Regions from separate parts of the Streptomyces sp. NPDC003691 genome, predicted to be linked through region 3. Evidence: riboswitches for the same ligand, from Rfam matches in the RefSeq annotation. Region 3 holds a riboswitch; each other region holds the start of a gene.

Region 1 (7,329 bases), on a different contig from region 3:
TCGCCGCCACCAGTACCGCGGTGACCAGCGAGACCAGCACGAAGACGGCCGCCCGGAAGCGGGCGACGTCCAGCCCGAGGACGACCGCGCCCTCCTCCCCGACCAGCAGCAGGTCCAGCGGCCGGGCCAGGGCGAGCAGCAGCGGGAGCGCGAGGCAGACGACGGCCGTGGGCAGCCAGACGCTGTCCCAGCGGGCGCTGCCGAGGCCGCCGAGCGACCAGTACAGCGCCTCGCGGAAGTGCTCGGGCCGGGAGGAGGCGACGAGGACCAGGGTGGTCAGGGCGGTGAAGACATAGCTGATGGTGACTCCGGCGAGGACCAGCCGGGTGCCGGTCATCCCGCCGCCGTTCCGCGCCAGCCCGTAGACCAGGAGGAACGCGGCGAGGGAGCCCGCGAAGGCGCCCGCGGGCAGGGCGACGGTGGTGGTGACGCCGATCCCGAGGACCAGGACGAGTACGGCGCCGGTGGACGCCCCGGAGGAGATCCCGAGCAGGAACGGGTCGGCGAGCCGGTTGCGTACGAGGGCCTGGAGGACCGTGCCGACGACCCCGAGCCCGGCGCCGACGACCACCCCGAGGAGCACCCGCGGCAGCCGGACGTCCACGACGATCGTGCGGAAGGGGCTGGGCTCGGCGCCGGGCAGCAGGGCCGCGAGGACTTCGCGGGGCGGGATGCGTACGGAGCCGAGCGCGAGCGCCGCGAGGACGGCGGCGGCCAGGGCCGTCAGCAGCCCGGCGGCCACGGCCCCGAACCGGAGCCGGGAGAGCGCGGGCGCGGAGCCCTCCGGCCGGGATTTCCCGGGCGGGGGCGGTGCGTCCGGGCTGCGCTCCGTCAGCGGGGGCGGCGCGTCCGGGCTGCGGTCCTTGCGCGGAGGCGGGCCGGTGACGGGCGGGACCGCCGGGGCCGGGGCCCCGGCGGCGGGCCTTGTGGGCGGCGCGGAGTCCGCCGGGGCGGACACGGCGGGTGCGGGCCGCTCCGGGGCGGGCGGGCCGCCGGAGCCCGGGGCTCCGGCGGCACCCTGCGGTGCGGGCGTCATCGCGCGAGCTGCGGGGCCAGCTTGGCGATCGCGTCCGGCGCGCGGACGCCGAGGACCGCGTCGGAGAGCGGCAGGACGGCGAACTTCTTGTTCCGGATCGCCGGGACGTCCTTCAGCGCGGGGTCCGTCAGCAGCTTCTGCTTCTTCTGAGCCAGGCTGGTCGCGCCGTAGTCGTAGATCACGATCACCTCGGGCTTGCGGGCCACGACCTGCTCCCAGGTGGCGTCGCCGAAGCTCTTGGGGATATCGGCGAAGACATTGCGGCCGCCCGCGCGGGTGATCAGCTCATTGCCGATGCCCTTGCCGCCGACGGTGAACGCGGTCTTGTCGCCGCTGTCGTAGACGAAGACGGGCACCGGTGCGGTCTGCGTCTTCTTCAGCCCGGCCGCGGTCTTCTCGACCGACGCCCGCGAGTCCGCGATCCACTTGTCGGCCCGGTCGCCGACGCCGAAGGTCCGGCCGACCTCGGCTATCTCGCGGTAGACGTCGTCGAGGGTGGTCCGGTCCTTCGTGCAGTACTCCAGGTTGAGCCGGGTGTCGATGCCGGCCTTCTTCAGCTCGTCACGGGTGCGGCCGTCCTTGGCCTCGAAGGCGCTGGCGTAGCCGCCGTAGACGAAGTCCGGGTTCGCGGCGAGGAGCTTCTCCTTGGACGGGTACTCCTTGGCGAGCACCGGGACCGCGTCGTACGCCTTCTTGTAGCGCGGGAGCACCTCGTCGTCGAGATAGGCGGTGCCGACCAGGGACTTCTCCAGGCCCAGCTCCAGCATGACCTCGGTGACGTGCTGGTTCATGGTGACGGCCCGCTTCGGGGGCGCCTGGTAGGTGGTCTTCACGCCGCAGTTGTCGACGGTGTACGGGAAGCCGGGCGCCGCGGCGGCCTTGCCGCCGCCCTTGCCGGAGTCCGAGCCGGAGCCGCAGGCGGTGAGGGCCAGCGGGAGCAGTGCGGCGGCCGCGGCGGTCAGGGCGGTACGGCGACGGCGGCCGTACGGGCGCCGGGATATGCGCGTGGACATGCGTGGGTCCTCCTCCGGGGATCCGCGTCCCCTGGGTCATGGGAGAAGGGCGATGGGTCAGTTCCTGGCTGACGGCCGACGGACGCGGCGCGCGGAGTGCGCGCACGTGTCAGTCGACCGGTCACAGTGGCGGGACCGCGCCGGATTCGCACCGGCTTCCTGGGTCCCAGCGCCCCGTATGGAGTTGAAGCGACAGCGGTGGGGTGGAGATGGGTGGAGCTGCGGGTCAGTATGCCTCGACGACCCGGACTTCCTCTTCCGTGATCTTCTCGTCGACGATCCGGAACGAGCGGAACTGGAAGGGTCCCTCGCCCGCGGTGTCGGCGGTGGAGACCAGGACGTAGTGCGCGTTCGGCTCACCGGCGTAGCTGACGTCCGTGCGGGACGGGTACGCCTCGGTCATGGTGTGCGAGTGGTAGACGATCACCGGCACCTCGTCGTTGTCGTCCAGCTCGCGGTAGAGCTTCAGGAGGTCGCCCGAGTCGAATTCGTAGAACGTGGACGACCGGGCCGCGTTCTCCATGGGGATGAATCGTTCCGGCCGGTCGCTGCCCTCGGGGCCCGCGACGATGCCGCACGCCTCGTCGGGGTGGTCGGCGCGGGCGTGCGCGACGATCCGGTCGTAGAGGTCCTGGGTGAGCGTCAGCATGCGGATCAGGATAAACGCGCGCCGGGCGGACGGCGGAAGGGTGCCGGGGCGGACGGCGGAAGGGCCGGTCCCCGGCTGTCGGACCGCGAGTGAGCCGAAGGGGCGCGGCGAGTTCTGGAAGGAGAACGCGCGGAGGCCGCGAGGAACGAGCGGCCGAGCACGATCGACTGAAGAACTCGTCTTAGGCGCCCCGGAGGCGAACCGAGCCTGGAAAAAAGGGGATGCCGGGCGGCGGGTGGGGCGGGCAGGCAGTCGCCCACCCGCCGTCCGGCACGTTCGGGGGCCGCGGATGACGGCCCGGTGGCCGTCAGCGCTTGGCGAAGGCCGTGCCCTCCGGGTTCTTCGCCCGGAGGACGAGATACGAGACCCCGAGCACCAGCGCCCAGAGCGGTGCCACATAGAGCGAGATCCGGGCGTCCTTGTCGATGCCCATCAGGACGATCACCATGCCGATGAACGCCAGCGCGAACCAGCTCGTCCAGGGGGCGCCGGGGGCCTTGAAGGAGGATTCGGCGACCTCGCCGCGGGCGGCCTTGGCGCGGTAGCGGATATGGCTGACCAGGATCATGATCCAGGCCCACATACCGGAGATGGTGGCAAAGGAGACGATCTTGTTGAAGGCGTCGCCGGGCCACTGGTAGTTGATCCACACACCGATCAGCATCAGACCGGCGGAGAAGGTGGTGCCGATCAGCGGGGTGCCGTGCTTGGTGAGCTTGGTGAAGAGCTTCGGGCCCTGGCTGTTGAGCGCGAGGTCGCGGAGCATCCGGCCGGTGGAGTACATACCGGAGTTGCAGGACGACAGCGCCGCGGTGAGCACCACGAAGTTGACGATGCCCGCGCCGATCTGGAGGCCCATCTGGTCGAAGGCGGCGACGAACGGGGAGACGCCCGGCTGGAAGTTGGTCCAGGAGACGACCGACAGGATCATGATCAGGGCGCCGACGTAGAAGACGGCGATCCGCCACGGCACGGTGTTGATGGCCTTGGGGAGGGTCTTCTCCGGGTCCTTGGACTCACCGGCGGTGACTCCGACCAGTTCGACCGCCAGGAAGGCGAACATCACGATCTGGAGGGTCATCAGGGTGCCGCCGAGGCCCTTGGGGAAGAAGCCGCCGTCGCTCCAGAGGAGGGAGAAGGAGGCGGTGTCACCGGCGTCGGTGAAGCCCAGGGTGATGATTCCGGCGCAGATCAGGATCATGCCGATGATGGCGGTGACCTTGACCATGGAGAACCAGAACTCCAGCTCGCCGAAGATCTTCACGGAGATCAGGTTGGCGAGATAGAGGATGACCGTGAAGGCCAGGGCCGAGATCCACTGCGGCAGGTCGAACCAGTACGTCATGTACTCGGCGGCCGCGGTGACCTCGGTCATTCCGGTGACGACCCAGAACAGCCAGTACGTCCAGCCGGTGGCGAAGCCCGCGAAGGGGCCGACGAACTCCCGCGCGTACTCGGAGAACGAGCCCGCGACCGGGCGGTACATCAGCAGCTCGCCCAGCGCCCGCATGATGAAGAAGATGACCACGCCCGCGATGGCGTAGGCGAGGATGAGGCTGGGGCCCGCTTTGGAGATGCCCTTGCCGGCGCCGAGGAAAAGGCCCGTGCCGATGGCTCCGCCGATGGCGATCATCTGGATCTGACGGGCACCGAGTGTCCGGTGGTACCCCTGGTCCTCCGCGGTGGCCGCCGGGGCCTTCGTCCCGGCCGGTCCGCCCGGACCGTTCTTGCTGTCGTCGACCTGCACCGAGGTCATAACTGGTGCGCCCTTCTCTCCATGCCGATCCGCGTGCGTCGCGCCCCCCGGCGATACGACTGCGGATCAGTTCCTGATCCCCCCGGATATGGATGGAGTGCCACCGGCGATCCGCCGGCTCAAGCGCCTCCAGGAGCATGGGTGGCGCCCCTGGTGGTCGTGAAGATTTATCACGGTTGCTACAGAGATCAATCCGCCGCTTTGTGGCACACCGCACAGAAAGAACCGGACAAACGTTACTTTGATGGGCGCATTACCCCAGGCTGGTAACGCGATCGTTATTCGGATTTGAGTGTCCGTTGAGCGAACAACCGAACGGACGGACGGTTGCGGGCCGGCCGGGGCGCCGAGCCGACGGGGGCGGCGGACGGCCGAGGCGCCGGGCGGGGTGCCGGGGGCAGACACCGGGGCAGCGGAACGCCCCGGGGCGAGTGCCGCCGGGGCGCCGGAGGAGCAGGGAGAGAGGGGCGGAAGGGGGCCGGGGGCTCAGGGCAGCAGGGTGCCGACCAGGGTCTCCTGGAGGACGCCCAGCCAGAGGTACGCCATCACCATCGGCTTGCGCGGGTCCCCGTCGGGAAGGTGGTAGAGCCCGCCGCCCTGATCGCCGGCCGCGTCGTCCTCCTCACTGACCTCCAGCCGGGCGCCGATGGTCAGCCGCAGGTCGTTGAGGGCGCCGAGCCACTGCCGGGACTCGTCCGGAGTCAGCTTCAGTACGGAGACGGACCCGCCGCCCGCCTCCAGCCCGTCGAGGGCGCGGACCAGGGCGAGCGCGTTCGCCCGCTTGCCCGCCCGCAGGTCGTTCTCCGTGAAGCGGCGGAACTCGGCGGAGGCGGCGCGGCGCTCGTCATCGCTCATCCCGGGGCGGGAACCGGAACCGGGACCGGGGCCACCGGGGCCGGGGCCCTGGCCGGGCGCGGAACCGGAACCGGAACCGGAACCGCCGGAGCCCGGGCCGGAACCGGAGCCCGCGGCGTCGCCGCCGCGGTCCGGGCCGCCGTAGGCATCGGGGAAGAGCCGGGCCAGCGCCGGATCGGACGGCGGCTCGCTCGGCCCCTCGGCGAACAGCGCGGCCAGCGGGTCCTCGCCCTCGACCGGCTCGTCACCGGGCCCGATGAGCTCCAGCATCTGCACCGCGAGGGAGCGCAGGATGGACACCTCGACATCGTCGAGTTCGATGACCGCGCCGCCGCCGGAGAGCGGCTCGAAGGGACCCGGCATCAGTTGCGGTCCTGGGAGAGGGTCGCCCACAGGCCGTACCCGTGCATCGCCTGCACATCGCGCTCCATCTCCTCGCGGCTGCCGCTGGAGACCACGGCGCGTCCCTTGTGGTGGACGTCGAGCATCAGTTTGCGCGCCTTGTCCTTGGAGTATCCGAAGTACGCCTGGAAGACATAGGTGACGTAGCTCATCAGATTGACGGGATCGTTGTGGACGAGCGTCACCCACGGTACGTCGGGCTCGGGAACGGCGAAACTCTGCTCCGCCGATTCGGGGCGTTCGATCTCAGTGGGAGCAACACTCACCTGAACCATGCTGCCACCCGGGGCCGCCCCGCGCATAAACGGCTCCCCATTTCGTCAGAGTGACGAAATGTGGGGTAGCATCCTCGCCAGAACGGGAACGCCCGTGTCATCGCGGGCGTCCGACGGCGCATCCCCCGTCCCGCAGCCGGTGGAGCGGGGCGCAGAAAGCATGAGGTCGAGTCTCGTGAACACCGCTGACCTGGGGCTCCCGGTCGACGTCCCCTCCACGGCCCTCTTCACCGACCAGTACGAGTTCACCATGGTGCAGGCGGCCCTGCGGGCGGGCACCGCGCACCGCCGCTCCGTCTTCGAGGTCTTCACCCGCCGGCTGCCCGAGGGGCGGCGGTACGGGGTCCTGGCCGGCACCGGACGGGTGCTCGACGCCGTGGCGAACTTCCGGTTCGACGAGAACGTGCTCGCGTTCCTGCGGGAGCAGGACATCGTCGACGCCGCAACCCTGGACTGGCTGGCCTCGTACCGCTTCCGCGGCGATATCTGGGGCTACCCGGAAGGGGAGGTCTACTTCCCCGGCTCACCGGTCCTGCGCGTCGAGGGCACCTTCGCGGAGTGCGTGCTCCTGGAGACCGTGATCCTCTCCATCCTCAACCACGATTCCGCCATTGCGGCGGCCGCGTCCCGGATGGCGGCGGCCGCGGGCGGCCGGAAGCTCATCGAGATGGGGGCCCGGCGCACCCATGAGCTGGCGGCGGTGGCCGCGTCCCGCGCGGCGTACGTCGGCGGCTTCGACTCCACCTCCGATCTGGCGGCCGGTTTCCGGTACGGCATCCCGACCGTCGGCACCAGCGCCCATGCCTTCACCCTGCTGCACGACAGCGAGCGGGACGCCTTCCGGGCGCAGGTGGACTCCCTGGGGCGGGGCACGACCCTGCTGGTCGACACCTACGACGTCGCCGAGGCGGTCCGTACGGCGGTGGAGATCGCCGGGCCCGAGCTGGGCGCGGTCCGGATCGACTCGGGCGATCTGCTGCTGGTCGCGCACCGGGTGCGGCAGCAGCTCGACGAGCTGGGCGCCCGGCACACCAGGATCACGGTCACCTCCGATCTGGACGAGTACGCCATCGCCTCCCTGGCGGCCGCGCCGGTGGACGCGTACGGGGTGGGCACCCAGCTGGTCACCGGCAGCGGGCACCCGACCTGCTCCATGGTCTACAAGCTGGTCGCCCGGGCCCGGGGCGAGGGTCCGGACGCCCCGCTGGAGCCGGTGGCCAAACGGTCCGTGGGCGGCAAGGCGTCCGTCGGCGGGCGCAAGTGGGCCGCCCGGCGGCCGGACGCGGAGGGCGTGGCCGAGGCGGAGGTCGTGGGCACCGGACCGGTGCCGGACGAGCTGGTCC
Region 2 (7,329 bases), on a different contig from region 3:
CCCTCGATGTACGCGTACACCGGGAGGATCTCGGTGAGCCGGTCCGGACCGCCGGCGTTGATCGTGTAGACCTGGACAAACGCCTTGAAGACCCAGATGATCTCCAGGAACGTGGTGGCGTAGAGGAACGGCCGCAGGAACGGCATGGTCACCGAGGTGAAGCTGCGCCAGGCGTTGGCACCGTCCAGTGCGGCGGCCTCGTACAGCTCCTTGGGGATCGTGGTGGTCGCCGCGTAGAGGCTGAGGGCGACGAAGGGTATGGACTGCCAGACGATCAGCAGGGTCACCACGAAGAAGGTGGAGAACTGGGTGCCGAACCAGTTGTGGTCGGCCATCCCGTCGAAGCCGAGCTGGACGAGGACCCAGTTGATGACGCCGAACCGCTGGGCGAAGAGCCACTGGTAGACCGTGCTGGAGGCGACCACCGGCATGGCCCAGGCGAGGACGAGCGCAATCATGAGGGTGATGCGCATCTTCTTGCCGAGGCGGGCGAGCAGCAGACCGACGATGGTGCCCAGGACCATGATCAGCAGGACGTTGACGCCCGCGAAGACGATCGAGCGGCCGGTGACCCGCCAGAAGTCCGGACCGGTGAGGATATCCCGGTAGTTGTCTATGCCGTTCCACTCGGTGAGACGCTGGATCAGCTGTCTCATATTGAGGTTCTGGAACGACAGAATCGCGTTGTTGACCAGGGGCCAGCCCAGGAAGACCAGGGTGGCGGCCACCGCGGGAAGCAGCAGCAGATAAGGAACGAAATCGCCCGCCTTACGCGGTGCGGAGGGCCTGCCCTTGCCCTTGACCGGAGGCTCGGACGCCTCCGCGGGGCCGGACGGCGCCCGTTCGGTCTGCACGGTCATGCTCGCCATCTCTTCCTAGGCGCTTTGGGGACAGCAGTCGGCGGCCGGGGCAGGGGCGTTCGCCCCCGCCCCGGCCGCCGTGACAGTTACTGCTTCTGAGCCAGGCGCTTGTTGAACTCGCCCTCGACCTGCTTGGCGGCCTCCGCCGGGGTCTTACCGTTCACCACGGCGGTGAGGTAGGTCTTGATCGGGTTGGGGGCGTTCTCGACGGCGGCCCACTCGGCGATCAGCGGGGTCGTGCCGCCGAACTTCGCGGACGGGGCGGCGGCCTCGGCGACCGGGTTGCCCGTCAGGTTGGAGTTCAGGGACTCCTTGTTCGGGATGACGCCGCTGGCCTTGGCCAGGCCGCCCTCGAACTTGTCGGAGAGCGCAATCTTCAGGAACTCCTTGGCGAGCGCCTGCTTCTTGCTGTTCTGCGCGACGGCGAGGTTGGAGCCACCGAGGAAGACACCCTCGGGCTTGTCGGCGGTCTCACCGGGGATGGTGAAGTAGCCGAGCTCCTTCTCGATGGCCGGGTTCGCCTTGATGGCGGTGGCGCCCTCCCAGCCCATGCCGATGAAGGCACCGGTCTTGCCCTGGGCGAAGATGTCGGCCTGCTGCGGGGTGGCCTCGTCCTTGTCCTTGGGGGCCTTGGAGTAGGCCTGGAGCTTCTTGTACTCCTCGGCCGCGGCCTGGACCTTCGGGTCACCGAGGTTGGAGACCCACTTGTCGCCGTCCTTCTTGACGAGCTCGCCGCCCTGACCGATGACCAGGCCCACGAAGTGGTACCAGTTCTGGCCGGGCAGGTAGATCGGCTCCTTGCCCTTCGCCTTGATCTTGTCGAGCGCGGCGTAGAACTCGGCGCGGGTCTTCGGCGGCGCGGTGATGCCGGCCTCGGCGAAGACCGACTTGTTGTAAACGACGACGCGGTTCGCGAAGTACCACGGGGCGGCGTACTGCTTGCCGTCGAAGACGGACGCCTTGTTGAGGGACTCGGACCAGTCGGCGCCGATCTCCTTCTTCAGGTCACCCAGGTCCGCGAGGCCGCCGGTCTTGGCGTAGGCGGGGGTCTGGGTGTTACCGATCTCGAAGACGTCCGGCGGGGTGTCCTCGGAAAGAGCGGTCGTCAGCTTCTGCTGAATACCGTTCCACGCCTGCTTCTCGTACTTCAGCGTGGCACCGGTCTGCTTCTCGAACTCGGCAGTCAGATCGGCCAGCCAGGCGTCGGGCGTCGAACCGTCCATCGCCCAGAACGTCAGGGTCTGACCCTTGAAGCCGTCCTTACCGGAACCGCCCTCGTTGTCCTTCTTGTCGTCCGAGCCACACGCGGCAACACTGACCAACATGCCCGCGACACCGATCGCCGCGATGAGCTTGCGCTTCACGCCACCCTCCTAAGGGATGCCTGCCACCCCGCCCAAAACGAAGCCATACGCGAAAGTACTGCCTGGGGCTGGGACCCGGTCTTTAATGGTTTAGACCAGTACCCGGAGCTTGGCCTAGACCTTTCGGGCTGTCAAGGCTCGATAAACATGCCTGTCCAGTCCGTTATCGGACCGACATCTGGGCATCATCCGGGCAGGCTTGAGGCCTCCGCTTGGACTAGACCAACCCTAGTCCCCTCGGTGTATAAGAAGCAGTGGTGTCCAGCCTGAAGGCAGAAAACAGGAGGGACAGGGTCACTCCCCGGGACCGGCCCGTGCCACGATGTGATCCGCTACAGACGGAGGAGCCGGTGACGGCAGCAGCGCAGTCGGGAACGGGAAGGCGGGCCATGACGACGGACGGGGTGGGCACGGAGACGGAGACCGGGACACCGACCCGGACCGCGCGCGTGCCCAAGTACTACCGCCTCAAAAGGCACCTCCTCGACATGACGGAGACCCTGCCCCCGGGGACTCCGGTACCGCCGGAGCGCACGCTCGCGGCCGAATTCGACACCTCGCGCACCACCGTGCGCCAGGCGCTCCAGGAGCTGGTCGTCGAAGGCCGGCTGGAGCGCATCCAGGGCAAGGGGACCTTTGTCGCCAAGCCCAAGGTCTCCCAGGCTCTGCAACTGACCTCGTACACCGAGGACATGAAGGCGCAGGGCCTCGAACCCACCTCCCAGCTGCTCGACATCGGCTATGTCACCGCCGACGACACCCTCGCCGGGCTGCTCGACATCACCACCGGCGGCCGGGTGCTCCGGATCGAACGCCTCCGGCTGGCCAGCGGCGAACCGATGGCCATCGAGACCACCCATCTGTCGGCCAAGCGCTTCCCGGCGCTCCGGCGCAGCCTGGTCAAGTACACCTCCCTCTACACGGCACTGGCCGAGGTCTACGACGTCCATCTCGCCGAGGCCGAGGAGACCATCGAGACCTCCCTGGCCACCCCGCGGGAGGCCGGGCTGCTCGGTACGGACGTCGGCCTGCCGATGCTGATGCTCTCGCGGCACTCGCTGGACGCGCAGGGTGAGCCGGTGGAGTGGGTGCGCTCGGTGTACCGCGGCGACCGCTACAAGTTCGTCGCCCGCCTCCGCCGCCCCCAGGACTAGAGCCCCCGTTTTCGTCCCGCCCGGCCCCGGAGCCCCGCTCCGGGGCCGGGCCCTTTCCGGGCCGGACGAGGCGGAGCAGCCCAGAGGCGCGGCGCACCTTTCCGGAGTGGGCAAGGCCGGACAGCTCAGGGGCGCCGGGGGTCCCACGCCGAAGGCGTAGGGGGAGGAACCGCGCGATCGGCCCACGACAGCGCACGGTCGCGGATGGTCGCCACCGGGCCGGGCGCAAGACGGAATCCGTCACGGCACTCCATGCCGCCCGCCGAGTACCACTCCGCCGCGGCTGGTCGCGCAGTTCCCCGCGCCCCTACGGCCTTCACCGCCCCCGCCCCGGAAAAGGACCCGGCCTCCTTGGGATCCGGCGCGTACCCACCCCTGGAAGAGGGCCCGGCCAGCCCGCCCCGGCAGGGGAGCCGCCCGCTCACGAAGGGGCGATCATGGGGCGGGGCGTCCCCGAACCGTGCGGGAGCGTGAGAGGCACGACACAACATGTGGGGGCAACGCTTCGGCGGTGCCCCCACATGTATGCTCATCTCGCTGTCACCGCAGAGGAATCCGGTGTGAATCCGGAACTGTCCCGCAACGGTGTGCTTCGGCCTGCTTTGTCGGGCCGGGCGAGTCCGGCCGTCTGCCGACAGCGCACCCGGATCGTCCGACCCGGGTGCCGAGACGTCCGGGCCTCGCGGTTGGGCCGGTGGACGCCGTACGCGCTGCCCTTTTCCGGCATGGCGCATCCGGCCTGCCCACCCTCCCCCGCCCGCGGCCCGTGAGCCGAGCGAGGGAGAGCCCCACGTGACCATCGCGCCAGCCGATCCGGCTTCAGGCACCGCCCAGCAGCTTCCCGGGCAGACCCCCGGGCCCGCCGCTGCCGCGACGCCCGAGGACGGGCCGGGGACCGCCCTGCTGCGGACCCTGACCGACCTCACCGCCGATCTGCCGGACACCGACCCCGGAAGGGTCGCCGCCGCCGCACTCCGCGGCCGGCACCCCGGATCGGACGCGGCGGAACTCCACCGGCTCGCCACCGACGCCGCCGCGGGCCTGATCTCGGAGGACCCCTCCTACTCCCGGCTCGCCGCCCGGCTGCTGACCCGGACCATCGCCGACGAGGCCGCGGGCCAGGGCTCGGACTCCTTCTCCGCCTCGGTCCGGGTGGGCCATGCGGAGGGCCTGATCGCGGACCGTACGGCCGCCTTCGCGGAGCTGCACGCCGAGCGGCTGGACGCGGCGGTCGACCCGGCCGCCGACGACCGCTTCGGCTACTTCGGGCTCCGCACCCTGTACAGCCGCTATCTGCTGCGCCACCCCATCACCCGCCAGGTGGTGGAGACCCCGCAGCACTTCATGCTCCGGGTGGCCTGCGGACTGGCGGAGGACGAGTCCGTCCGCGCCCTGGACGAGGTGCTCGCCCTGTACGGGCTGATGAGCCGCCTCGACTATCTGCCGTCGTCGCCGACGCTCTTCAACTCGGGCACCCGTCATCCGCAGATGTCGTCCTGCTATCTGCTGGACTCCCCGCTGGACGAGCTGGATTCCATCTACGACCGCTACCACCAGGTGGCGCGGCTCTCCAAGCACGCCGGCGGTATCGGGCTCTCGTACTCCCGGATCCGGGCCCGCGGCTCCCTGATCCGCGGCACCAACGGCCACTCCAACGGCATCGTGCCCTTCCTGAAGACCCTCGACGCCTCGGTCGCCGCGGTGAACCAGGGCGGCCGGCGCAAGGGCGCCGCCGCCGTCTACCTGGAGACCTGGCACGCGGACATCGAGGAGTTCCTGGAGCTGCGCGACAACACCGGCGAGGACGCCCGGCGCACCCACAACCTCAATCTCGCGCACTGGATTCCGGACGAGTTCATGCGCCGGGTCGACGCCGACGCCGACTGGTCGCTCTTCTCCCCGGCCGACACTCCCGAGCTGGTGGACCTGTGGGGCGAGGAGTTCGACGCCGCCTACCGGGCCGCCGAGGCGAAGGGCCTGGCCCGCAAGACCATGCCCGCCCGTGATCTGTACGGCCGGATGATGCGGACCCTCGCCCAGACCGGCAACGGCTGGATGACCTTCAAGGACGCCGCCAACCGCACCGCCAACCAGACCGCGGAGAAGGGCCACACGGTCCACTCGTCGAACCTCTGCACCGAGATCCTGGAGGTCACGGACGACGGCGAGACCGCGGTCTGCAACCTGGGCTCGGTCAACCTCGGCGCCTTCGTGGCCGGCGGGGACATCGACTGGGAGCGGCTGGACGCCACCGTCCGCACCGCGGTGACCTTCCTCGACCGGGTCGTGGACATCAACTTCTACCCGACCGAGCAGGCGGGCCGCTCGAACGCCCGCTGGCGCCCGGTCGGCCTGGGCGCCATGGGCCTCCAGGACGTCTTCTTCCAGCTGCGGCTGCCCTTCGACTCCCCCGAGGCCCGCGCGCTGTCGACCCGGATCGCCGAGCGGATCATGCTGGCCGCCTACGAGGCGTCCGCGGATCTCGCCGAGCGCCACGGCACCTTCCCCGCCTGGGAGAAGACCCGGGCCGCCCGGGGCGTCCTGCACCCCGACCACTACGGCACCGAGCGGAACTGGCCGGAGCGCTGGGAGGCGCTGCGCGCCCGGATCGCCCGTACCGGCATGCGGAACTCCCTGCTGCTCGCCATCGCGCCGACCGCGACCATCGCGTCCATCGCCGGTGTGTACGAGTGCATCGAGCCCCAGGTCTCCAACCTCTTCAAGCGCGAGACCCTCTCGGGCGAGTTCCTCCAGGTGAACTCCTATCTGGTGGCCGACCTGAAGAAGCTCGGGGTCTGGGACGCGCAGACCCGGGAGGCGCTGCGCGACGCCAGCGGCTCGGTCCAGGGCTTCTCCTGGGTCCCGTCCGAGATCCGCGAGCTGTACCGCACGGCGTGGGAGATCCCGCAGCGCGGTCTGATCGACATGGCGGCGGCCCGGACGCCCTATCTCGACCAGTCGCAGTCGCTGAACCTGTTCCTGGAGACGCCGACCATCGGGAAGCTCAGCTCGATGTACGCGTACGCCTGGAAGCAGGGTCTGAAGACCACGTACTACCTGCGGTCCCGCCCCGCGACCCGGATCGCCCGGGCCGCGAGCGGCACGGCCGCCGCCACCGCCCCCGTACCGGCGCAGGTCACCCCCGAAGAGGCGGTCGCCTGCTCCCTGGAGAACCCCGAGTCCTGCGAGGCCTGCCAGTAATGCCCACCCCGGAAACGCCCGCCGCCCGTCCGCAGAACCTGCTGGACCCGGGCTTCGAGCTCACCCTGCGGCCGATGCGCTACCCCGACTTCTACGAGCGGTACCGCGACGCCATCAAGAACACCTGGACGGTGGAGGAGGTCGACCTCCACTCGGACGTCGCCGACCTGGCCAGGCTGACCCCGGGCGAGCAGCACCTGATCGGACGGCTGGTGGCGTTCTTCGCCACCGGCGACTCGATCGTCGCCAACAATCTGGTGCTCACCCTCTACAAGCACATCAACTCCCCGGAGGCACGGCTCTACCTCAGCCGTCAGCTCTTCGAGGAGGCGGTGCACGTCCAGTTCTATCTGACGCTGCTGGACACCTATCTCCCCGACCCGGAGGACCGCAACGCGGCCTTCGCGGCGGTCGAGAACATCCCGTCCATCCGGGAGAAGGCCCAGTTCTGCTTCCGCTGGATGGACCAGGTCGAGAAGCTGGACCAGCTGGACACTCAGGAGGACCGCCGGCGCTTCCTGCTCAATCTGATCTGCTTCGCGGCCTGTATCGAGGGGCTGTTCTTCTACGGGGCCTTCGCCTACGTGTACTGGTTCCGCTCCCGTGGTCTGCTGCACGGCCTGGCCACCGGCACCAACTGGGTGTTCCGTGACGAGACCATGCATATGAACTTCGCGTTCGAGGTCGTCGACACGGTCCGCAAGGAGGAGCCGGAGCTGTTCGACGACGCGCTCCGGCAGCAGGTCACCG
Region 3 (7,329 bases):
CCGACTGGAAGGCGCGCCCGAATCCGGAATTGGCAGCCATCGCCGAAGCGTTCGCACCGGACCAGCGCCGCTCGGCGGCAGCTGTGATCGAGCTGGCGGCCCAGGAGTTCCCCGACTTCGACGACACCATGATGGGGCTCTGCAAATGAACCCCGCGTCGCACCACCACGACCGGCTCGCGCTTCGGCACGGTGCCTGCAGCAGGGGGAACTGAGGGCGCTACTGAGGCGGTCGTCCTCAACGAGACCGCCGTGCGCACGACACCACTCGGCGAAGGCCTCAGCGGACAAGGTAACTCCGGGCACTTTTGATCGGAACCTGCCACGTTGCCCGATGTGGCGATTCCCGGCGCAGAGGCGAGCAGGCGAGTGTACGAGTGCCCCCTTGTCCGGCACGCTCCCGTGTCACCCCGCCCCGGCGAGCCCCAGTTTCGCCGCCGCCTGCTGGAGGGCGTCCACCAGGGTGGAGGTGAGGGGGGCCGGGCCGGAGCGGGTGGTGCGGTGGGTGGCGGCGATGCGGCGGTGGCCCGCTACGCGGACCGCCGGGAGGGGGACCAGGTCGGGGGTGAGGGCCAGGGTGGGGAGGACGGCCGCGCCCAGGCCGGCCCGGACCAGGGAGAGCGCCGTCGGGAATTCGCGGCAGATATGGACGCGGCGGGGGGTGAGGCCGTATTCGGCGGAGATGCGTGCCAGGGCGCGGTGGCAGGCGGTGCCCGGCGGGGAGCCGATCCACGGGCGGTCGCGGAGGTCGTTGACCGTGCGGGGGGCGGGGGTCCAGTCGGCCGGGGTGACGATGCGGTATTCGTCGTCGGCGACCGGGACGGAGATCAGGTCCGGGGCGTCCCGGTGAGGGTCGGGGTCGGCCGCGTCGTACTCGGTGACCAGGAGGTCCAGGCCGCCGGTGCGGAGTTCGCGCAGGGCTTCCGGGCCCTCCAGTTCGATCAGCCGGGGTTCCAGGGCCGGGTGGGTGCGGGCGAGTTCCGTGAGGGCCGGGACCAGGAGGTGGGCGACCGCGGTGGAGAAGGCGCCGACGGTGACCGGGCCGGACGCGCGGCCGGCGAGGAGGGTCAGTTCGCGGCGGGCCTCGGCGAGTTCCTGTTCGATGCGTTCGGCGCGGGCGGCGAGCAGTCGGCCCGCCGGGGTGAGTCCGGTACGGCGGCGGGAGCGGTCCACCAGGGGCTGGCCGACCTCGTGTTCCAGCCGGGCCAGATGCTGGGAGACGGCCGAGGGCGTCAGATGGAGCACTTCGGCCGCGTCGACCACGCCGCCGCGGAGGGCGACGGCGCGCAGGACTCGGAGTCGGCGGGGGTCCAGTTCCATAAGCGGGACTGTAGCGTCGCTTCAGAAAGACTCGCTTGTGGTGCAGTGGGACTGCACTGAGGATATGCGCATGGACGAGAACGGTGAGCAAACCGGGTACCGGGGCCGCAGGACGGTGGACCTCAGTCACCCCATCCGGCACGGCATGATCACTTATCCCGGGCTGCCGGGGCCCGAGATCGGTGACCATCTCTCCCGCGAGGGTTCCCGCGAGCACTACGCGCCCGGTACCGAGTTCGCGATCGGCCGGATCTCGATGGTCTCCAATACCGGGACCTATCTCGACAGCCCCTTCCACCGCTACGGCGACGGCGCGGACCTGGCGGCCCTCCCGCTCGGCAGGCTCGCCGATCTGGACGGGATCGTGATCCGGGCGGTGAGTGAGGAGCGGCGGGCCGTGGGGCGGGAGGAGTTGGTCCCGTACGACGTCCGGGGGCACGCCGTGCTGGTCCACACCGGCTGGTCGCGGCACTGGGGCAGCGATCGGTACGGGAGCGGGCATCCGTTCCTCACCCGGGACGCTGCCGGTTGGCTGGTGGAGCAGGGGGCCGCGCTGGTCGGTATCGACTCGCTGAACATCGACGACATCCGGGACGGCACCCGGCCCGCGCACACCCTGCTGCTGGGCGCCGGTATCCCCGTCGTGGAGCATCTGCGCGGTCTGGAGGAGCTGCCCGAGGGGGGCTTCCGCTTCCATGCCGTCCCGCCGGCCGTCGAGGGCATGGGCACTTTTCCGGTCCGGGCCTACGCCGTCGTCGGCGCCAGGTCGCGGTGACGGACGGCGGGGCCGTACTCGCCCTGGTCGGCTGGTCCGGGGCCGGACTGCTGCTGGCGGCCTACGCCCTCGCCTCGGCGGGCCGGGTCCGCTCCGACGGCCGGTCCTTCCAGCTGCTGAACCTCTTCGGCTCCGCCGCGCTGACCGTCAACTCCGGCTATCACCAGGCCTGGCCGTCCGCGCTGCTGAACGCGGCGTGGATCGCCATCGGCCTGGCGGCGCTGTCCCGTCGGCCGTCGGCTGGGCGGCCCCGGTGACCCCGGTGGGGCGGTCGGCCCCACCGGAGTGGTGTTCCGTCAGGAATCGGGCAGTTCGCCGCGGACCGTACGGGCCGCGGCGACCAGGTTCTCCAGGGCGGCCCGGGTCTCGGGCCAGGCGCGGGTCTTCAGTCCGCAGTCGGGGTTGGCCCAGAGGCGTTCGGCGGGGACCGCGCGGAGGGCGGTGCGGAGGAGGGCGGCCAGCTCCTCGGGGGACGGGATCCTCGGGGAGTGAATGTCGTAGACGCCGGGGCCCGCTTCGCGGGGGTAGCCGTGGGCGGCGAGTTCATGGGCGATCTGCATATGGGAGCGGGCCGCTTCCAGGCTGATCACGTCGGCGTCGAGATCGTCGATGGCGTCGACGATGTCGCCGAACTCGGCGTAGCACATATGGGTGTGGATCTGGGTCTCCGGCGCCGTGCCGCCGGTGGTGAGGCGGAAGGCCTCGGTGGCCCAGGCGAGATAGTCCGCGTGCCCGGCGGTGCGCAGGGGCAGGGTCTCCCGGAGGGCGGGCTCGTCGACCTGGATGATGCGGGTACCGGCCGCTTCGAGGTCGTTCACCTCGTCGCGCAGGGCCAGGGCGACCTGGCGGGCGGTGGTGGCGAGGGGCTGGTCGTCGCGGACGAAGGACCAGGCGAGCATGGTGACCGGGCCGGTGAGCATGCCCTTGACCGGACGGTCCGTGAGGGACTGGGCGTAGCGGGTCCAGCGGACGGTCATGGGGTCGGGGCGGGAGATGTCGCCGGCCAGGACGGGCGGCCGGACATAGCGGGTTCCGTAGGACTGGACCCAGCCGTTCCGGGTGGTGAGGTAGCCGGTGAGCTGTTCGGCGAAGTACTGCACCATGTCGTTGCGTTCGGCCTCGCCGTGGACGAGGACGTCGATTCCGGCCTTCTCCTGGAATGCGACGACCTCCCGGATCTCGGCCTTGACGGCCTCCTCGTAGGCGGCGGTGCCGATACGTCCGGTCCGCAGGTCGGCGCGGGCGGTGCGCACTCCGGTGGTCTGCGGGAAGGAGCCGATGGTGGTGGTCGGCAGCGGGGGCAGTCCGAGGTGCGCGCGCTGGGCCGCGGTGCGCGCCCCGTAGGGCTGGGAGCGGCGGGCGTCGGCCGCGGTGACGGCGGCCGTCCGGGCGCGGACCGCCGGGTCGTGGGTGAGGGACGAGGCGGCCCGGGCGGCACGGGCCGCACGGTTGGCGGAGAGTTCGCCCTCGACGGCGGCGGTTCCGTGGGTCAGTCCGCGGGCCAGGGTGGCGATCTCGTCGGTCTTCTGCCGGGCGAAGGCCAGCCAGCGCAGGACACCGGGGTCGATATCGCGTTCACCGGCGGTGTCGAGGGGGACATGGAGCAGGGAGCAGGAGGCCGCCACGTCGACCCGGTCGGCGAGCCCCAGCAGGGTGCCCAGGGTGCCGAGGGACTTCTCCAGGTCGCCGGTCCAGATATTGCGGCCGTCGACGACTCCGGCCACCAGGCGTTTGCCGGGGAGACCGCCCGCGGCGGCGAGGTCGTTCAGGTTCGCGGCGGCGGGGCCGGTGAAATCGATCGCCAGTCCTTCGACGGGGGCTGCGGCCAGGACGCGGAGCGCCTCGCCGAGCCGGTCGAAGTAGGAGCCGACCAGGATGCGGGGCCGGTCCGCCAGGGTGCCGAGGTCGCGGTAGGCGCGGGCGGCGGCGTTCAGTTCGGCGGGGGTACGGTCCTGGACCAGGGCGGGTTCGTCGAGCTGCACCCACTCGGCGCCGGCCGCCCGCAGCCGGGCGAGGACCTCGGCGTAGACCGGGAGCAGCCGGTCCAGCAGGGTCAGCGGGTCGAAGCCGGGGGCGGTGCCGGGCGCGGGCTTGGCCAGCAGCAGATAGGTGACGGGGCCGACCAGGACCGGCCGGGCTGCCGCGCCGAGGGCGAGGGCCTCCCGGAGTTCGGCGAGCTGCTTGGCCGGATCGGCGGTGAAGACGGTGTCCGGTCCCAGCTCCGGGACCAGATAGTGGTAGTTGGTGTCGAACCACTTGGTCATTTCCAGCGGCGCGGTGTCCCGGGTGCCCCGGGCCATCGCGAAGTACCCGTCCAGCGGGTCGGCGGCGACGGCGGCGCGGTGCCGCTCCGGGATCGCGCCCACCATGACGGTGGTGTCGAGGACGTGGTCGTAGTACGAGAAGTCACCGGTGGGGACTTCGCCGATACCGGCGTCGGCGAGCTGCCGCCAGGTGGCCCGGCGCAGCCCGGCCGCGGTGGTGTGGAGGGCGTCCGCGGTCACGGTGCCCTTCCAGTAGCCCTCGACGGCCTTCTTCAGCTCCCGGTCCCGCCCCTGGCGGGGGTAGCCGTACACGGTGGCACGTGCTGCCGCGGCTGCGGACTTGGTGGTCACGGAGATCTCCTTCGCGAGATGAATCCCTGAGATCCCGGCAACGGGACGAGAAGCGCGAAGGGTGACGTACCGGACGGCCGGGCCGGGTTGTACGGCACGATCCGCAGGTATGTACGCCGACCCGCCCTCGAGGTCACCGGAATATCCGCGCACGGAGACGTCCGCGCGCGGGCAACGGGCAGGTCTTCGGACTCGCGGGCACGCCTGCCGGTCTCCCGGCGGGCACCTACTGGCCGTCGCTTCCCAGGCCCGGCTCGGGCCCAGTGCGTATGACGGCGGTCGTTCCCGCTCACCGCTGCGGGGCAGTCCCGGATTTTCACCGGGTTCCCTCTTACGGCGCGCCCGTCCGGCTGACGGGGCGAACCAGTTGCACGGGCCAGCCTATGCCACCGGCGGTACGGCGACGGTCCCCGTCCGCCGTACGGACGGCGGGCGGGGACCGGGGTGGTGCGGGAGGAGCAAGGAGCTTTTTCTCAGGCGGCCTTGGAGAGGGCGGACCGGCCGGTCCGGGCCACGGGCCGGAGCGGGGTCGCGGGGCCGGCCGCGGGGCGTCGGCCCTCCTGCCGGGGCCAGAGGAGAAGGGCGCCCGCGGTGCCCGTGACGGCGAGGGCGGCGAGGACGGACCAGGTGAGGACGTAGCCCCCGTGCGTACCGAGCCATCCGGCGATGGGGTAGGTGATCAGCCAGGCCAGGTGCGAGAGGGAGAACTGGGCCGCGAACGCCTGGGGGATCGCGCTCCGTTCGACGGAGGCCCGCAGGACCGCGCCGGTCGGGGTGATGACCAGGGCCATACCGGCGCCGATGACGGCCCAGACGACCGCCGTACCGGCGCGGGAGGCCAGGTCCGCCGCGACCGTGATCACCGCGGCGATAGTGCCGGTGACCAGGACTCCGGCGCCGGTCGTCATGACGGTGCGGGCGGCGACCCGGTCGAGGATCCGGGGCAGTACGAGGGCGGCCAGGAGGGTGCCGCCGCCGGAGGCGGCGAGCATCCAGCCGACGTCCGACTGCGAACCGCCGAGTTCGTCGCGGACGTAGTTGACGGTGTTGACGACGACGATCGAACCGGCCGCCGCGACCACCAGGTTGAGGGCCATGACGCCGCGCAGCCGCGGGGTCCGCAGGAAGGTCCGGATGCCCGCCGCGGCCTTGTCCCAGGCCCGGGTCTGGGTGGTGGGGCGGGCCTCGGGGATACGGGCCGGGAGGACGAGCAGTGCGGAGATCAGGAAGCCGGCGGAGGTGCCGAGGAACAGCCAGTTGAAGCTGATGAACGCCAGGGCGACCGCGGCCAGGACCGGGCTGAGCAGGCTCTCCATGGTGGAGGCGACCTGGGAGGCGGACAGCGCCCGGGTGTAGTCGGACTCGTCGGTCACGACATCGGGGATGACGGCCTGGAAGGTCGGGGTGAAGGCCGCGGAGGCGGCCTGGAGCAGGCCGATCAGTACGTAGATGTGCCAGATCTCGGTGACGAACGGCAGGGCCAGGACGACCGCGGCGCGCACCACGTCGAGGAGGACCAGGAAGGTTCTTCTGGGGAAGCGGGCGGCGTAGGCGGCGGCGAGCGGGGCGATGACCACGTACATGACCATCTTGACGGTCAGGGCGGTGCCGAGGACGGTACCGGCGCTCGGGCCGGCGAGTTCGTAGGCGAGCAGTCCGAGGGCCACCGTCGTCAGCCCGGTCCCGAAGAGGGAGATGATCTGGGCGCTGAAGAGATAGCGGTAGTCGCGGTTGGCGAAGAGGGCCATGGCGGTGTTCCTTCCGGGTCCGTGCGGCGGGGCACGGCCCCTCCGCGGGGTCCGTGCCCCGCGGCGGGAGGCGGTGGCGTTCCTAGTCATCGGTGCCGCTCTCCGGGACGAGGCCGGCGAGCAGGTTGAACGAGCCGGTGAGGATGTTGAGGGCGACGACGCCGACCACATCGGCTATCGCGCGGTCGCCGTAGCCGTGGGCCCGCAGTGCGGCGACCTCGTCGTCGGTGATCGACGCCGGTTCGCGGTAGATCCGGAGGGCGAGGGCGATGATCGCGGCGATCGCGGGATCGGCCGAGGTGCCCTCGCGGGCCCGCTCGATCTCCTCCTCGGCCACTCCGAGCGCGCGGGCCGCGCCGGTGTGGGCGTCGAGACAGAGCCCGCAGCCCTGCTGGACCTGGACGGCGATGGAGATCCGTTCGCTGATCCTGCGGTCCAGCTTGGCCCGTCCCATGGCCCGGCTGAGCTGGAGGTATCCGCCCAGTACGGCGGGTGAGTGCGCCATGGTGGAGACCATGTCGCCGATCCGGCCGTGACGGGAGACCAGCTCGGCGAGGAGGTCCCGCGAGGCGCCGACGGCGGTTTCGGGGGTGAGGGCGGTCAGACGTGGCATGACGGTCCTTCCGGTACGGGCAGGTTCCGGGTCGGCTGCCGGCCGGTGACCCGCCCGGGGTCAGTGGTGCCCATGGTGGCCGTGGCCGTGGTGGTGGCCCGGGTGCGCGGGGGCGGCCGGGGTCTCGGCGCGGGGTTCCGCACGGGTCTCGGCGTGCGGCTCGGCGTGGGGCTCGGCACGGGGTGCTTCCGGCGCGCCGTGGGCGCTCGCGGTGCGTACCGTGAACTCGGCGGTGCGGACGGTGCCTTCGTGCTGGAAG
Region 4 (7,329 bases), on a different contig from region 3:
GAGGGCCCCGAGGTCGAGCGCGGCGACGACGGCCATGGCGGTGACAGTGACGGTGTGGACGGCCGGTACGGCTCCGTCCGCCGGGGTCAGCCGGAGGTCGAATCCGGCGACATCACCGGCCGCCAGGCCGAGCGTTCGCAGCCCTTGCCGGGCGCTCTGCCACCCGGGCGCGGAGCCGAGGCGTTCCCCCAGCTCGTCCAGTGCACCGGCGAACGCCCCCTGGTGCCGGGGGCGTACGGCGGCGGTGAGCCGTCCGTCCTCGCCCCCGGTCACCGTGCACACCACGTCGACGGTGTCGAACGTACCGCTGAGAACCAGCCCGGCGGAGCCGTCCACGGCCACGGTCACGGTCACCCCGGTCACCGTGAGCGTGACCCGGCCGCCCGCGGGCCAGCCGGTGGGGGAGCAGACGAGAACGAGGGTCAGCACGGTGTGTCCGGGGTCGAACCCCGGCTCCTGCGAACCGGCGGCACCCCGGCAGACACCGTCCGGGAACGTCACCAGCAGGTCGGCCAGTTGCGGGGGCAGCGCGGTGTCCGTGGCGCGCAGTACGGGGGGATCCCCCGGGCTCGTCAGGTGCGCTTTCAGGGCATCGAGATCCACCGGACCCCCTCTGTCGGCTACTGGTGCAGCGCGCCGTTCCCCATGATCTGTCCGGCCTCGGCCGGACCCACCTCGCGCCCGGCGTACCGGATACCGGGTTTTGTCCCGCGGACCACCGCCGAAAGGTCGTCCCACTTCTTGACGGCCTCGTTGAAGTACATCGTCTCCGTACCGTCCGGCCGCGTCAGCCGCGTGTACTGGGACCAGGATTCCGGCCAGACGGTCAGGAAGTTCTCGAAGAACCCACCGAACCGGGCCATTTCCGCGGTCATGATAATAAGCCGGTGGAATGCTTCCTCGGCTTTTTCGGGTATGCCCGATCCGGTCTTCACCAGCTTGTCGACATGGTTGTAAAGGGTCTCCAGGTCGTTGATCATCTGGAACCCTCCGATATCGAAGTCCGGAGCGGCCTCGGAGTAATTCGAGTTGACGCGCTGATTGGTCTGCACGGGCACCGGCTGCTCGGGTGCGGCCTGATTCCCGCGGGCGGCGAGAAAGCGCTCCGTGGCGCCGGCCCGGCCGATCGACCAGCCCTGGACGTAGAGATTCTGCTTCAGAACGTAGAGCCGGACCGCCTTGGCCCCGTAGTCCAGCTCGAAATCCACCCGTACGAACCGGGTATCGGGGTTCTGCGGGGATCCGATGCCGGGGTTGAAGTGGCCGCGCAGAAACCGAATCATCTCGCGGAACGCGGGCGCATCCGATTCGTAACCGGCCGCATAGGTGTGGACGTCCCCGTCTGCCATGACCATTCCGCGGACCCCCCGCCGGATTCCCCGTCGCCGTGGACCGCCACAGTCTCGCTGCTGTCCGGACGGATGCGCAAGGCTGCGATGCGCCGGGCCGCGGCGGAATTCCCCGGAACTGTGACGGAGGGCAAGATGTGTGCCGAAGGCGTCTTGTGGGGCGTGATGTGCGGGGCAGGCACCTTGAGGAAAGCCGGGGTGAGCGGTGGGCGCGGCCACCACCCGGGAGCGCCGGTACGGGGGCGGTGCGTCCCGCCCGGCAGCCCGGGTGCGGGAGCGCCGTCACCCGGCCCGGCGCTGTGGTCAACTCGCCTCCGTGCTCGTACGATTCGTCATCCCGGTCCCCGACCGGGTGACAACTTCATAGCCGTGTGTCTCTGGGGGAAGCCGGTGGGAGTCCGGCGCTGACCTGCAACCGTGTGCGGCGCGCTGCGCCGCGAGCCGGGATGCCCAGTACACGGTTCGCTTTGCTTCCTCCGCCAGGTCTGCGGCGTGAAGCCTTGCGCCCAGGGGCGTTCCGTCCCGTCTTCCGCCACAGGTCGCGGCGGGGCGGGGCGGCGTGATCCGCCCCGGTGTGCCGGGCGCGCGGCGGGCCCGGTCCGACGAAAGGCGTTCCATGCCCGCACAGCTCGCTCAGCGTGCCGCCGCCACCGCGGCGGTCCTCTCACTGGCTTTCGCCGCGGCACCCGCCGCCGCCGCACCCGCCGCGCCCGCGCACCGTACCAACGCTCCGGTGAAGGTCTCCCTCACCGTCCAGGGGCCCGACGGGCTGCTGTTCAGCGGAAAGGTCAGAACCAGGGGGCACGATGTGACCACCGCCTCCGGTGGTACCCACAAGTGCGACGGCACCAATGGCGGAGCCCATCCGGCCAAGGTGCCCACACCGACCGCCGCGCTCGACGATGCCGCCCGCAAGCACGGTTTCACCTGGGACGGCCCCTGGTACCCGTCCTTCGACGACTTCTTCGTCGACACCATCAAGAACGTGAGCGGCGGTGCATCGGCCTACTGGAGCATCGCCGTCAACGGCACGCCGACCCCGGTGGGCGGCTGCCAGTTCCGGATAAAGTCCGGCGATCTGGTCTCCTTCACCTGGACCGCTTTCTGACGGAGCGTCCGGGGCGGAGTCCCCGGAGCCGCACCCGCGGGCCGGGAGCCGGTCCGAAGCCTCCCGCCCGCGGGGCCCGGGAAGGGGCACGCTGCCGTACCGCGTTCCTGCGATGCGGCACTCGGCCGAACCGCGTTCCTACGGTGTGATCACCGATGACGCGGTTCCCGAGCGGAGGACATGGTCGATATGGATCTGGCGGGCGATGAACCGCCCGTTCTCGACATTGGCGCCGATGGCGACCGGGGCGAGAGAATTCCCGTCCGGGAGCCCCGCGTAGTACAGGCCGGGAATCGCCCCGAGAACGCCCTTCCGCTGGAGCGGCGCGCCGTGGCCGTCGAGGGCGCGCGCCGGGAGGATCCGGTAGTCGGGTCCGAAGCCGGTGCACCAGATGATCGAGGTGATGCCGTGGCGGGCGAGGTCGAGGCGGTCTCCGAACGGAGCGATGCGGTCCATGTCGACACGGGGGGCCGGGTGCTGTTCGGGGACCGGGAACCCCCGTTCCCTGATGCCGGTGTCGATGGTCTCGATCACCCGCCGGAAGCTGCGGGCGGACGCCTCGGCGACGGCGACGACGTTCTCCTCCAGCCGCAGGATCCCGCCGGCCGCCGCGCGCACGGAGCCGACGAGCACGACTCCCTTTCCGGCCAGCGTGGCGAGATTGAGATCGCCGGTGCCGTCCAGCACGGCCGCCACCGGGAGGCCGGGCAGCACCCCGCCGCGGCCGGCGTCGACGTTGCCCGCCCGGACGTACTCCTCCTCCAGGCCGAACACGAACATCCATTCGTGGAGGCTGCGGCCCCGGTAGTGCCGGGGCCAGGCGCCGTGGCGGCCGACCGACAGATAGACGCTCCGCCCGGCGTCCGCCAGCTCGTCGGCGATCTGCTGGCCGCTGATTCCCGCGCCCACCACCAGGACGGCACCGGCCGGCAGGGATCCGGGGTTGCGGTAGTCGTGGGAGTGCAGCCGGGTGACGGACGGGTCGATATCGGCGGCGAAGGAAGGGGTGCGGGGAGCGGCGTAACCGCCCACCGCCACCACGAGGTTGCGGCAGCCGATGGAACCCCCGTCGCGCAGCAGGGCCCTGAACCGCACGGCGCCGCGGCCGGAGGTATCCGGCGGACACTCGACCCGCCGGACGGCCGTGTGCTCCCGGATCCGGAGCTTCCGGTCCGCCGCATAGCGGCGCAGCCGCCGGGCCAGTTCGCGGCCCGGCATAAAGCCGTCGGGGTCGTCTCCGTCGTACTCCCGGCCGGGGAACCGCACCGACCGGTTGCCGCTTCCCACCAGCAGACTGTCCCACCGCTCGTGCCCCCATGACTGGCCGATCCGCCCCCGCTCCAGCACCAGGTGCTCCCGGCCCAGGGCCTGAAGGGAGGCGGCCGTGCCGCAGCCCTGCTGGCCCGCGCCGATGATGACGGTCTCGGCGTACTCGGTGCTCGCGGTGTGCTCGGTGTGCTGGGAGTTCTGGTTGTGCTGGGCGTTCTCGGCGTTTCCGGTGCTGCTTCCGACCTCTGACACGGTCGACTCCTCCTGCCGGACGGGTAGGAGTTCGGATCTTGTCCCGTCAAGTCGACTTGATGTCAACTGGGGGCATGACGCGACATGGTGTCTCCATCGGTGAAGCGGCGGCGCTGTACGGCCTTGCGCCGTCCACGGTGCGGTGGTGGGAGGACCGGGGTGTGCTCGACCCGCCGGCCCGTGCGGGTGGCAAACGGCTCTACGGCGAGGCGGACCTCCGCCGTCTCGGTCTCGCCTATCTCTGCTGTGTGGTGGGCCGGATGCCCTTGGACCAGGCGGCCGTCGTCACCTCGGGAAAGGCGGCGATCCCCGCCTGGCGCACCGCCGTCGGCGAACAGATGGAACTGCTGGAGCAGCGGATCGGGCAGTTGCGGGCGGCCCTGGAGTACCTTCGCCATCTCCGGCTCTGCGAGGACGACGACATCGTCCGGGACTGCCCCCTCCTGGAGTCCGAACTCGCCGCGCACACCCCGCGCGGAGCCGTCCCCGGTGCCGACCTGGTCTCCGCCGCCCGTGCCGCGCGGGCTGTCGGTATCCGGCACACGGAGACCGGGTCCGGTGACGAAAGTCCGCCCGGTGCGGCGTCCGGTTCCCCGTCCGGTGACGAAAGTCCGGTGTGCTGCCCCGGCTGCGGGGAGCCGGTGCGGCCGGCCTCCGGCGGCCGGCCCCGTACGTACTGTTCGGCTGTCTGCCGGCAGCGCGCCTACCGGGCACGCCGCCGCGGGACCGCGGTATCGGACGGGAACTCCTGACCCGGCGGTGCCGTGCACATCGCCCGGTGGGCGGACGCGCACGGCATCGCCGGGTCAGGCCGTGGCGGGGCCGGTGAGGACGATGCTTGCCCGGACCCCGCAACGGGGCGATCAGTAGGGCGCGTCGACCAGGACGCGTCCGGTGGCCGGGGTACGGACGGCGGCGGCACCGCCCGCGTAGGCCGATTCGACGCGGGCCTGTTCGGTGGCGTTCGGGATCGCGTTCCGGCAGGCGGTGCCGGGGCTCGAACCCGACATCAGCTGGGAGCAGGGGCCGGGCTTGGTGTCCGGCAGCCCCAGGTTGTGGCCGATTTCGTGCGCGACGATACGGATCTTGTCATAGCCCAGGGTGACTGCCTGGGCGCCCAGTTCGACCCGGCTTCTGCCGCCCGGGCGGACCGGGCCGAGGGTGGCCTGCGGCCAGCCGCTGGTGGCGACGATCTGGATTTCGGCCCGGGCGCCGGGTGCGGCTTCGACCAGTCTGACGTTGTCGACGTTGGTGTTCCACACGGCGACTCCGGCCGCGACGGCCGCCTCCCATCCGTAGGCCCTGCTGTCGTCGTAGTAGAGCGTCACCGGCGCCGCCGCGTTCGCCTCGGGTGCCCGGTCCGGCCCGGATGTGGCGTGTGCTGCGGGGGTTGCGGCCAGCGTGATCACCGCGGCGGTGCTGAGTGCCTTGAACCATATGGAGTGCGGCATTGCCGTCCCTTCACTCGGAGAGGCTCGGTGCTGCTCGAAAGCCGAAAAGCCCAGGGAAGGGCGCCGCCTGCGAACCGCGGTGTCCGGAAGCCCGGTTGCCGCGTCTCCCTGAGCCACCCGAAATATAGGCCCGCCCTGAGGAGCGTGCCATGCACCTGTCAGACAATTCGCGGACGGCGGCACCCGTGCGGGCCCGGCCCGGACCCGTTCGGACCCGGCCCCGCCCCTTACTCGTACCGGTACTTCAGCGCGTCGGCTTCCCGCTGCTCGATATCGGCGATCGTGAGTTCCGGCATCCGCAGCTGGGCCAGGGTCACTTCGGCGGAGGTCGGCTGGGCGTCCGCGGGCAGCCACTGCTCCGGTTTCCAGGCTCCGCCGCGCAGCAGCGACTTGGGGCAGTGCGGATAGACCTCCTCGATGCCCACCACCAGCGCGCTGGCCGGCGGCTTGCCCACCGCGGTCAGCTGGGACAGCAGGTCCGCGCGGGTGGAGACGCAGGCCCGGCCGTTGACCCTCAGGGTCGTGGTGCGCCCCGGTACGACGAAGAGCAGCCCGGCCCGGCCGGTGGCGATGACGTTCTGGAGGGTGTCCAGGCGCTTGTTGCCGGTCGCGTCCGGTATCGCCAGCGTCCGGGAGTCCAGCACGGCGACGAACCCCGCGGGGCCGCCGCGCGGCGAGACGTCGCAGTTGCCCTCGGCGTCCGCGCTGGCGACCAGTACCAGCGAGGAGCAGGCGATCAGCCGCCGGGCCTGCTCGGTCAGCTCGGTCATCTGCTTGCGCACCGCCGCGTCACCGGGGAGTTCGTAGACCTCCCGCAGCGCCTCCTGGTCGGACACGGAGTCGAGGAGGAGGGAGTCGAAGGCCGTGCCGGTGCGGGAAGGTGTCATGGCCCCGACTCTAAGGGGAACCGGCGCGTGATTCCGGGAGCGGTACGCGGGGATACGGCGGCGTCAGTGGGAGCCGCTCCAGGGGGCGGGCACGAAGGTCCAGGTGACCTCGGCGGCGCCGGGGCCGGAGTTGCGCCAGGTGTGGGGCTCCCGGCCGGAGAAGCTCAGTGTGTCTCCGGCGGCGAGCGTTTCGGTGCGGTCCGTGAAGCGGACGGCGACCTCGCCGCTCACCACGTGCAGCACCTCCACCTCGCAGTTGATGGTGTACAGCTCGTCGCCCCCGTGCGCGCCGGGCTCCAGTCGCGATCGCAGCACCTGGACCTTCGCCTGGGTACGGGGTGTGACCAGCCGGTCCTCGACGCCGTGGCCGCCCATATTGAGGCGCGGAGCCGTCTCCAGGCGGATCACCTCGGTCTGGGCGCCCTCGAAGAGCGAGCCCACCGGCAGTGACAGCACCTGGCAGAGAGTGACCAGGGAGGTGACGCTGGGCGAGGTCTCGTCACGCTCGACCCGGCTGAGGAAGCCCCTGGTCAGGCCGGTGGCGGCCGCGACCTGCTCGATGGTGAGCCCCTGGGCCTTGCGGCAGGCCCGCAGTCGTGCCCCGACCCGGACCGGATCGGCGGAGGGCGTCGGGTGAAGCGCTTTCATCGAAGTCCTCGCGTCACTCGTTCGGCTTCCGGACCACCCTTGACAAGGTGGTCGCTCAGGGCAAACATTACCCGGAATGAAAGTTGCCTAATAGGAATTCTTTGTTGTGTATAGGTAACTTCTCGTCCGGCGCACGATCCGAGGTCCCGATGAACGCCTTCTGACACAGCCCGCACCGTGTACGGCGTGTCCTCGGTGATGACACCGGACCACCCGTCCCACCGGACGGCCGACCCGCCGACCGGCCCGGCGACCGAACCCATGAACGACCCCACGAACGACAGGGGAATGCGATGAGCTCCTCGGAGACCGCGACGCAGCGCGAATCTGCGATCGAGCAGCATTCGATCGACTATGTGCCCTCA

What was found. A riboswitch is a leader RNA that binds a small molecule or an ion and turns the genes downstream of it on or off. The one in region 3 is predicted to bind cobalamin.
Positions count from the first base shown of each region.
Region 1: another riboswitch for cobalamin. It lies ahead of ACWDR0_RS09955 (ABC transporter substrate-binding protein); the one in region 3 lies ahead of metE (5-methyltetrahydropteroyltriglutamate--homocysteine S-methyltransferase).
Region 2: another riboswitch for cobalamin. It lies ahead of ACWDR0_RS09445 (ribonucleoside-diphosphate reductase subunit alpha); the one in region 3 lies ahead of metE (5-methyltetrahydropteroyltriglutamate--homocysteine S-methyltransferase).
Region 4: another riboswitch for cobalamin. It lies ahead of ACWDR0_RS17350 (DUF4430 domain-containing protein); the one in region 3 lies ahead of metE (5-methyltetrahydropteroyltriglutamate--homocysteine S-methyltransferase).

Region 1 covers NZ_JBSFNQ010000015.1:9,375-16,703, reverse strand. Annotated here, with positions in the region: gene ACWDR0_RS09960 (FecCD family ABC transporter permease) at 1-1,036, opposite strand, end outside; gene ACWDR0_RS09955 (ABC transporter substrate-binding protein) at 1,033-2,049, opposite strand; cobalamin riboswitch at 2,088-2,234, opposite strand; gene ACWDR0_RS09950 (Mov34/MPN/PAD-1 family protein) at 2,276-2,698, opposite strand; gene ACWDR0_RS09945 (amino acid permease) at 3,006-4,454, opposite strand; gene ACWDR0_RS09940 (DUF2017 domain-containing protein) at 4,941-5,672, opposite strand; gene clpS (ATP-dependent Clp protease adapter ClpS) at 5,672-5,986, opposite strand; gene ACWDR0_RS09930 (nicotinate phosphoribosyltransferase) at 6,162-7,329, shown strand, end outside.
Region 2 covers NZ_JBSFNQ010000014.1:3,948-11,276, forward strand. Annotated here, with positions in the region: gene ACWDR0_RS09430 (carbohydrate ABC transporter permease) at 1-860, opposite strand, end outside; gene ACWDR0_RS09435 (extracellular solute-binding protein) at 947-2,224, opposite strand; gene ACWDR0_RS09440 (GntR family transcriptional regulator) at 2,614-3,378, shown strand; cobalamin riboswitch at 3,871-4,028, shown strand; gene ACWDR0_RS09445 (ribonucleoside-diphosphate reductase subunit alpha) at 4,171-6,579, shown strand; gene ACWDR0_RS09450 (ribonucleotide-diphosphate reductase subunit beta) at 6,579-7,329, shown strand, end outside.
Region 3 covers NZ_JBSFNQ010000022.1:14,540-21,868, forward strand. Annotated here, with positions in the region: gene ACWDR0_RS13545 (SMI1/KNR4 family protein) at 1-149, shown strand, start outside; gene ACWDR0_RS13550 (LysR family transcriptional regulator) at 405-1,319, opposite strand; gene ACWDR0_RS13555 (cyclase family protein) at 1,390-2,094, shown strand; gene ACWDR0_RS13560 (CBU_0592 family membrane protein) at 2,091-2,351, shown strand; gene metE (5-methyltetrahydropteroyltriglutamate--homocysteine S-methyltransferase) at 2,391-4,709, opposite strand; cobalamin riboswitch at 4,870-5,092, opposite strand; gene ACWDR0_RS13570 (MFS transporter) at 5,183-6,457, opposite strand; gene ACWDR0_RS13575 (carboxymuconolactone decarboxylase family protein) at 6,540-7,070, opposite strand; gene ACWDR0_RS13580 (hypothetical protein) at 7,131-7,329, opposite strand, start outside.
Region 4 covers NZ_JBSFNQ010000032.1:54,545-61,873, reverse strand. Annotated here, with positions in the region: gene ACWDR0_RS17360 (DUF6603 domain-containing protein) at 1-603, opposite strand, end outside; gene ACWDR0_RS17355 (ribosome-inactivating family protein) at 621-1,349, opposite strand; cobalamin riboswitch at 1,689-1,818, shown strand; gene ACWDR0_RS17350 (DUF4430 domain-containing protein) at 1,966-2,457, shown strand; gene ACWDR0_RS17345 (flavin-containing monooxygenase) at 2,596-3,978, opposite strand; gene ACWDR0_RS17340 (helix-turn-helix domain-containing protein) at 4,053-4,730, shown strand; gene ACWDR0_RS17335 (snapalysin family zinc-dependent metalloprotease) at 4,842-5,429, opposite strand; gene ACWDR0_RS17330 (MSMEG_1061 family FMN-dependent PPOX-type flavoprotein) at 5,657-6,316, opposite strand; gene ACWDR0_RS17325 (helix-turn-helix domain-containing protein) at 6,380-6,964, opposite strand; gene ACWDR0_RS17320 (purine-cytosine permease family protein) at 7,258-7,329, shown strand, end outside.